4 regions of the Radiobacillus sp. PE A8.2 genome follow, and region 2 is predicted to be linked to each of the others. Evidence: riboswitches for the same ligand, from Rfam matches in the RefSeq annotation. Region 2 holds a riboswitch; each other region holds the start of a gene.

Region 1 (2,207 bases), on a different contig from region 2:
AATAATGCCGGCTGGTCGTAAATCAAATACGGCACGTACTGCTGCAACTAAGCTTTCTTCATTTGCTTTGCCTGTTCCAAATGTATTAATTGAAATGGAAACCGGCTCGGCTACACCGATCGCGTATGCTAATTGCACTTCACAAGAATCAGCTAAATCAGCTGCGACGATGTTTTTCGCTACATAACGCGCAGCATATGCAGCTGAGCGGTCAACTTTTGTAGCGTCTTTCCCACTAAATGCACCGCCACCATGGCGCGCATAACCACCGTACGTATCTACAATAATTTTACGTCCTGTTAATCCTGCATCCCCTTGAGGTCCACCAATTACGAATCTTCCTGTTGGGTTGATGAAGTATTTTGTCTTCTCATCAAGCAATTCTTTAGGAACGATTGGATTAATAACCGCTTCTTTAATATCCTGTTGAATTTGGCTTAATTCAACTTCTGGGTGGTGCTGTGTGGAAATGACAATCGTATCAATACGAATCGGCTTGTCATTTTCATCATATTCAACGGTTACTTGTGTTTTACCGTCCGGGCGTAAGTAATCTAGTGTTTCATCTTTACGAACATCAGATAAGCGCTTAGCAAGCTTATGTGCTAATGAAATAGGTAACGGCATTAATTCTGGTGTCTCTTTATTGGCATAGCCAAACATTAAACCTTGGTCACCAGCACCAATAGATTCAATCTCACTTTCCGTCATCGTACCTTCGCGCGCCTCTAACGCCTGGTTTACCCCACCTGCAATATCAGGTGATTGCTCATCAATTGCAGTTAGCACAGCACATGTCTCCGCATCGAAACCATACTTTGCACGTGTGTACCCAATCCCTTTTATTGTCTTACGTACGATACTTGGGATATCAACATATGTACTAGTTGTGATTTCTCCAGAAACTAGTACCAAGCCAGTTGTTACCGTTGTCTCACATGCAACCCTTGCATTTGGATCACTTTTTAAAATTTCATCAAGAATGCTGTCAGAGATTTGATCACATATTTTATCCGGGTGTCCTTCTGTGACAGACTCTGAGGTAAATAATCGACGATTTGCAGCCATTCTGCATAATCCTCCTTCATGTAAACAAGTAATACGGAACTTCTCTTTTTCCCTGTCATTTGCTTTGAATTATATACATTAGCTCTTTTCAAGTTCAGAAAAAGCAGTTATATATAAGTATTAACTAATGATGTTAAAATATGAGGGTAACCCACAATTGGCTTGTATTGGCCACGGGTATAAAAGGGTTTCCCCTATCCACTCTACTTATCGTTCAAGGAACATGTCCTTGCTACAGGTTAGCACCTTTTCCTAATCTCTAGGTGGTTGCCGGGCTTCATTGGGCCTGTCCCTTCACCAGCTCAGGATAAATCGAGTCCGTTCGCACTTTATCGTAACGAAACTAGTATATATTGTCAATGATTCAAACTGCGATTTTGACATGATTTGAAAATAACTTTTATTTACGTTGTCTCTAAAACACTTTTAATTGATCGATCCGTTCTAAACTATTAGGCAGAACACCATCTTTCATCATAAAACTGAAATCTGGATCCAAGGCAATTCGATCTGGAAGGTCAGCTAAATATATCGGTCCGTCTGTTTCATAGTAAGTTTCCTGTTCAATTACCATGTCTATCGTTGCAAAATAAACATTCTTAATCACATGATCACTTTTTCCGCGCACATAATATTGACCAATATAAATTAACTCTCCCACTGATCCACCCGTCTCTTCGTGTACTTCCCGTATGGCAGCATCCTCCGCTGTTTCCCCATCCTCTACTTTTCCTCCAGGAAATTCTATGCCCCTATCTTTATGCTTCGTTAACAGCCACTGATTGTTGAACCTGCAGATTACCCAGACATGTTTTGGACCTGATGAAAAAGGATGATCGTCGAATGACAATTCGACTTCATTGTTGTAATAATCCTTAAATATTACCATAATTACTTCATCTACCTTCTTCATTAATAATAGTATTATATTCGATAATTTCCTTTGGTGATTAAATATCAACTTCTAATTACATCATCTCATAAGCATTACCTTTTTGGGAATTCATTTGAACGATATCGTTCATGAATGTCCAATTATATTTATACTGTTCTATACCTGTTTTCACTGTTTAGGTAAACATATGGTTACAAAAGAATCGGACGCAGATTACTCTGCGCCCAACACTCCCATGCTTTCT
Region 2 (2,207 bases):
CCTCCTTAATCGTCACCTTTTTCCCTTTAATAAAGTCAACGACTTTAGTAATCTCACTTGCTTCCCCGTTCAATTCCACAATAATATTACCAAACGGCTGTCCTTGAAGTTCTGTAATTGTTCCATAGATGACGTTAATATCTACGCTGAAATTCTTAGCAACATCAGAAAGTAATGGATCATTAGCAGATTCCCCTTTATACAGAATTCGATATACAGAATTAGAAGCACTTTTTTCTAAAACTTTTCTTAAAGTTGCTTCTGGTAACGCATCATTTAATACGGTCCGAACAAAGCTCCTAGCTATCGCTGTTTTCGGTTCAGTAAACAAATTAATAGTAGTATCCTGTTCCACAATTACGCCACCATCTAGCACGGCTACGCGATCACAAATGTCTCTAATCACGTTCATCTCATGGGTGATTAATAGAATCGTAATACCTAACTCTTCACGAACCTGCTTTAACAGTTCTAACACGTTGTTCGTTGTATCTGGATCAAGTGCCGAAGTAGCCTCATCACACAATAATACGTGTGGATCGGTTGCTAGCGCTCTAGCAATACCAACTCTTTGCTTCTGTCCACCGGAAAGTTGCTCAGGATAATGATCTGCTTTATCTGCTAGACCTACAAAAGAGAGAAGCTTCGTTACTTTTTTCTCAATCTCATCTTTGCTATAGCCTTCTAAAATAAGTGGCATAGCAACATTTCCAAACGCCGTTTTCGAATGTAAAAGATTAAACTGTTGGAAAATCATCCCTATTTTCTTACGTTCCGCTCTTAGCTTTTTAGGAGATAATTTTGTTAGATCAATTCCGTTCACTTTCACTTTTCCCGAGGTAGGCTTTTCCAATAAATTTACACAACGGATCAACGAGCTCTTACCTGCACCGCTATAGCCGACAACACCGAATATTTCGCCTTTTTTCACCTCGAGGTTTATATCTTTTAAAGCTTCAACGGGGTTTTCTCCACCCTCACCGTAAACCTTCCGAATTCCTTCAAGTACTAACATATAACTCTACTCCTTTGCTTTCTCAAACGCTGCAGTTCAGCACTGTATTAGCGTCCGTAGACTCCCACTTAAACATCCCCGTTTACTTTATGTTTTGAAGCAACAGTCGTTCTGACGATTATTCCAGTATAAAAAAGAGCCCATTTCAATTGAAAGAGGCTCTTTATTTTATAAAAACCTTATCTTTCAGAAAAAATCTTCTGTAGGATGTAGCACCTTTCTTTAAAGAAGGTTGCTGGATGTCATTGGGCCTTGTCCCTCAATCACTCTTGATAAGCATACTATTTAGTTAATATTTTCACATCATATCGTGTTGCCGCAAACTTGTCAACAATATTAGACAAACTTTGCGAATATCAAATAACGGTAATATTTACATTATTTTGGAAATCTTTTTATAGAAAAAGGACTAATATCTAATGCTGTTTCACGATTTCCCGTCACCAATTGGCTTAAAATCTCTCCGATCACACTACTGAATTTAAATCCATGTCCTGAAAATCCGCAAGCAATAATAACATGCTCATGATCAGGGTGCTTATCAATGATAAAATCCCCGTCTGGAGTCATCGTGTACGTACATGCCCTACCGATATTATGGGCACCAACTTTTGGCATACACCGTTCAGCATAACGACTTACATCTCGCTCATCTTGTTCATATGTGCCAAATTCATCTAACGGTTGGCTCATATCTCTTGGAATCCCACCATCGTGTCGCCCTATTTTGACACCTGCTTGATCAATGCTTGGAAATCCGTAATATGTTTCCGTTGGTAATTCAAATGAAAAGGCCGGAAACGCAGTCGCATTGTAGATACTTTCGTCTGTGTCAAACCAAGAGAATGTATTTCGCTCCTCTTGCAGTGGTAATTCCAACTTTACTAATGGAAGAAGCATTCTTGTACCTGCTCCAGGCGTCATGATTAAAGATTCTGCCGTAAAGCTTTCCTCAGCTGTTTCCACTTTTACACTATTTTCAAAAATAGAGATCGATGTTACGGGGGCATTAACCTTAAGCACTGCACCATGTGCTTCTGCTTGTTTACGGAACGCCCTAATACAATTCTCACTCATTAATACTCCTGAATCTACCTCAAAACAGCCCACATATCCTTCTGGCACACGAAAGCCAGTCCAACGTTGATTAATTTCATCGGCAGTTAATTGCTCTACATTCAAGGAATAACTA
Region 3 (2,207 bases), on a different contig from region 2:
GCTTGATCAATACTCTTTTTATCCAACAATTATTCCTCTCCTCCTACTGCTTCTAATCTGGTTTCCGTTAGTCATGAGAAGACATTTCTTGTACTCACTTTTCGCTCTATTATACTATGAATGATGGTAAATTGTACGAAAAAATGCGTACGGTTGATCACTATATATATAAAGATGTTTTATCAATAATCTAACAAAAACCTTGAAAGGCATCTGCCAATCAAGGTTTCTAAAAATAAGTAAGTATCTTCTCAAAATCGTTTTCATAAGAAAATATTTATAATAATGTCACCATATTCCTTTGGCTACATCGACAATCAATTTTAATTTTTGCCATTGTTCCTCTTCGGTTAATTGGTTGCCATGATGTGTAGAAGCGAACCCGCATTGTGGACTAATACACAACTGCTCTAGTGGAACATATTTAGCCGCTTCCTCAACACGTGCTTTAATCGTTTCTTTATCTTCTAGTTCGGCAAATTTAGAAGTAAAAACACCAAGCACAACTTTCGGACCGCCATTCGGAATGTATTCTAATGGGGCAAAATTACCAGATCGTTCATCATCATACTCCAAGAAGAAGCCATCAACCTTTTCTTTAGCAAATAGTGTAGGTGCAATCAAATCATAGCTGCCAGCAAACGCCCATTTTGATCGATAGTTTCCGCGGCATAAATGCGTGGTTACAACTAAGTCCTCTGGCTTTCCTTCCAACACACCGTTAATTACTTTTCGCGCTAAATCAATTAAAAATTCACGTGAGTATTTTCCCTCATTAAATGGGATATCTGGTGAAGACAACCCTGCAATATATACATCATCCAACTGCAAGTAACGAACCCCTGCTTGATAAAATGCTTCAATAGCGTCACGGTAGGTTGAAATCACATCACTCGCATATTCTTCAATATTTGGATAGATGGATTCATCAAGAATGCCTTTATTAAACAATTGGTTCGGACTCGGGATTGTTTGCTTTGCTACTGCTCTGCCAGCGACTATTTCATTAAACTCCACAAATTCTTTAATATGTGGGTGATCTTGATTAAATGAGACTTTTCCAACTACACGTACATCATAACGCTCTGTTTCTTCTCCTTTAAATTGAAATCCTTGTTCTGGTACATAACCTTCCACACCATTTAAATGCTCTAAAAAATCCGTATGCCAAAATCTTCGTCTGAATTCACCGTCAGTAACTGCTTCTAATCCCACTTCAATTTGTTTATCGACAATTCGTTTTATTTCTTTTGTTTCAATATCATGTAATTGTGTTGCTGAAATTATGCCTTCAGCAAATTGTTTTCTCGCTTCGTGAATGCTATCCGGGCGAAGCAAACTCCCAACATGGTCAGCTCTAAATGGTGCTTTTGTTAATGTAATTGACATAAAATCTCTCCCTTTTTCATTTTAATTTTTTGGCGTTATTTCAAATTTAAAAAGACCCTCTCACAAGAAGAAGGTCTTTAAAATATCAAACATTCTTCTTATCTGTAAGCTAAAACCTTTTGGACTTAGCACCATGTCTTAACGACTGGTTGCTGAGACTTCACAGGGCCAAATCCCTCCATCTCTCTTGATAAGAATAAACTATTAAATTGTGTTTTTCTTCGATCCATTTATCTGTAACTAAGTGTAATCCAATTTATTAAATATTACAACAACTTTTTTGGATAAATTTTCAAACATGCAAAACAACTTAATTAAGTGAGTCAATTTCATAATTACCTTATACAGCTATCTGCATCCGTACATTTTTCGGAGACAGTTTAATCCAACTAAATGTGGATGCAGATAGCTGAAAATGAGTATTATGAAATTGGCTAACGTAGTTAGTTTGGCACATTCCTCAAACTAAAGACCTGTCATATACCTTTCTTTTTGCACGAAATATGCCCATTCCTTATAGCCAATTTCTTTCAAGCGATGTCTGACTGCATCAAAATCCTCACCAATCCGCTCAGGTGTATGGGCATCAGATCCGAATGTTACTTTCACGTTATGAAAAAGCGCTCGCTCTAATATGTCATCTGCTGGATACCAGCCACCACAATCCTTTGTTTTTCCGGATGTGTTTATTTCAATCGCTACATCTGATTGGCCAATAATTTGTAACGTATGATCAATAACATTTGTTTCAATTTGAGAAAATGCCGGATAAAACCCTTTCATCGCGTCGATGTGACCGAGTATTTGAAACAAGCCGC
Region 4 (2,207 bases), on a different contig from region 2:
GTAACACCTTACCTAAACGATTATGCAATTGCATTTAATAACATTGCTCGATTAGCTATCCTGCAAGATCCAAAATGGAACAACGGTAATTACACTGCTGAAACGATTCCAGAGCACGGGCTTAGCTTAGCGAGAATGATTGGTATGATCACGTATCGCTCCGGAGATTTATTTAATGAACGCTTTGGACGTGAGCAGCGAGCACCAGCAGGAGTTGCGCATGAAGAGATAGCTTATGAAATTGAATCTTACCTTGATTATCAAGGTAAAAAATTAACAAAACGGTTTGATGCCAACAGTTACTTGTATTTATTAAAAGCGATGGATACGTACGATATTGGTCGCGATCGTGGCGGATGGAAAAAAGCAGCTGCACTAATAGAAGCACCAATTTACTCGATTAGTTATAGCGGTGATTTACTCTTCCCGCCAAGAGAATTAAACGCCTTTATCAGCCATATGCAAAGGCTAGGCAAGGAAGCAACCTATTATGAAGTAGGAACGAAATTTGGTCATGATGGGTTTCTTGTAGAATTTGAAAAATGGGCACCGATTATCCAAAGTAAGTTAACGACGAATTAAGGTGTTCAAAAAAAGTGAATAGATATGGATCTCTTATCCAGAGAGGCGGAGGGACTGGCCCGACGAAGCCCGGCAACCATTAAGCTATACGTAGCTTGAGAAGGTGCTAAATCCTGCAGGAATATTATTCCTGGCAGATAAGAGGAGGAATGAAATATTATGCCCTCTTCTTTGGAAGAGGGTTTTTTTATACAGCAAAATTTACTTAGGGGGAATTTACAATGACTGAACATAATACAACGTACGATTTAGAAACACTAACACTACACGGCGGGCAGGCACCCGACCCAACAACAGGCTCAAGAGCAGTACCAATCTATCAAACAACTTCTTACGTATTTCACGATACAGAGCACGCCGAGCGATTATTCGCACTAGATGAGCCAGGGAATATTTATTCGCGTATCGGTAACCCAACGGTCGATGTGTTTGAGAAACGAATGGCGCTTCTAGAGGATGGGGTTGCGGCAGTAGCAACTTCTTCCGGGATGTCAGCTATTACACTATCAATCTTGAATCTGGCAAGTGCAGGAGATGAAATTGTTGCCGGTACGAACCTGTACGGTGGAACATACAATCTTTTCGCAATCACACTGCCAAGGTACGGCATCAATGTTAAATTCGTTGATCCAACCAATCCGGAAAATTTTAAAGAAGCGATCAATGAGAAAACAAAAGCGGTGTTCGGCGAAATAATTGGTAATCCAGGATTACAAGTGTTGGACGTAGAAGCGGTCGCAGCGATTGCTCATGATGCAGGAGTTCCACTAATTGTCGATAATACATTCGCAACACCGTATGTGTGTAAGCCAATTACCTTAGGTGCAGATATCGTTGTACATTCTGCTACAAAATGGATTGGCGGACACGGAACATCAATCGGCGGCATCATTATCGATGGCGGACGCTTTAACTGGAATTCAGAAAAGTACCCAACCTTTACACAACCAGATCCAAGCTATAACGGAATACAGTACGCCGTTGATTTTGGAACACTAGCTTTTATTACGAAGGTTCGTGTGCAATTACTTCGCGATTTCGGGGCAGCACTTAGTCCTTATAATGCATTTCAGCTTATCCAAGGATTAGAAACATTGCATTTACGAGTGGAGCGCCATAACCGTAATGCTGCAGAGCTTGCGACTCACTTGGAAAATCATCCTGCAGTAGATTGGGTTAGCTACCCAGGATTAGAGAGTCATCCGTCACACGAGCTTTCTAAACGAATCTTGAAAGACGGCTTTGGTTCGATGATTGTGTTCGGTATAAAAGGTGGAAAAGAAGCAGGAAGAAAGCTGATTAATAATGTGTCACTTTGGTCACACGTAGCAAACGTAGGGGACGCGAAATCATTAATCATACATCCAGCATCAACAACACACCAACAGTTATCGAAGCAGCAGCTTGAAGAAACAGGCGTTAAAGAAGAACTTGTTCGCCTATCTGTTGGTATTGAGTCAGTAAGAGACATTACAAACGATTTAGATCAAGCATTAGTGAAGGCAACTGGTATTGGAGCATCTGAAAAAACAGAAGTTGTTGTAAATGATGAAGGTGTCATCAAGTGGGCGTTAAGCAGTGCCAACGAACGAACAATAGTGGATGGCAAGGAAGTTACTCGCCAA

The links. A riboswitch is a leader RNA that binds a small molecule or an ion and turns the genes downstream of it on or off. The one in region 2 is predicted to bind S-adenosylmethionine.
Region 1: another riboswitch for S-adenosylmethionine. It lies ahead of metK (methionine adenosyltransferase); the one in region 2 lies ahead of ACI6MV_RS21925 (methionine ABC transporter ATP-binding protein).
Region 3: another riboswitch for S-adenosylmethionine. It lies ahead of ACI6MV_RS10805 (5-methyltetrahydropteroyltriglutamate--homocysteine S-methyltransferase); the one in region 2 lies ahead of ACI6MV_RS21925 (methionine ABC transporter ATP-binding protein).
Region 4: another riboswitch for S-adenosylmethionine. It lies ahead of ACI6MV_RS12985 (PLP-dependent aspartate aminotransferase family protein); the one in region 2 lies ahead of ACI6MV_RS21925 (methionine ABC transporter ATP-binding protein).

The regions. Positions count from the first base shown of each region.
Region 1 is NZ_JBJGXI010000043.1:35,533-37,739, reverse strand. It holds gene metK (methionine adenosyltransferase) at 1-1,068, opposite strand, end outside; SAM riboswitch class I at 1,273-1,382, opposite strand; gene ytkD (RNA deprotection pyrophosphohydrolase) at 1,484-1,981, opposite strand; gene ACI6MV_RS19225 (hydrolase) at 2,177-2,207, opposite strand, start outside.
Region 2 is NZ_JBJGXI010000058.1:22,499-24,705, reverse strand. It holds gene ACI6MV_RS21925 (methionine ABC transporter ATP-binding protein) at 1-1,015, opposite strand, end outside; SAM riboswitch class I at 1,192-1,294, opposite strand; gene solA (N-methyl-L-tryptophan oxidase) at 1,394-2,207, opposite strand, start outside.
Region 3 is NZ_JBJGXI010000017.1:36,395-38,601, forward strand. It holds gene ACI6MV_RS10800 (serine hydrolase domain-containing protein) at 1-29, opposite strand, end outside; gene ACI6MV_RS10805 (5-methyltetrahydropteroyltriglutamate--homocysteine S-methyltransferase) at 289-1,389, opposite strand; SAM riboswitch class I at 1,485-1,586, opposite strand; gene ACI6MV_RS10810 (histidinol-phosphatase) at 1,855-2,207, opposite strand, start outside.
Region 4 is NZ_JBJGXI010000022.1:40,289-42,495, forward strand. It holds gene metX (homoserine O-acetyltransferase MetX) at 1-582, shown strand, start outside; SAM riboswitch class I at 613-726, shown strand; gene ACI6MV_RS12985 (PLP-dependent aspartate aminotransferase family protein) at 804-2,207, shown strand, end outside.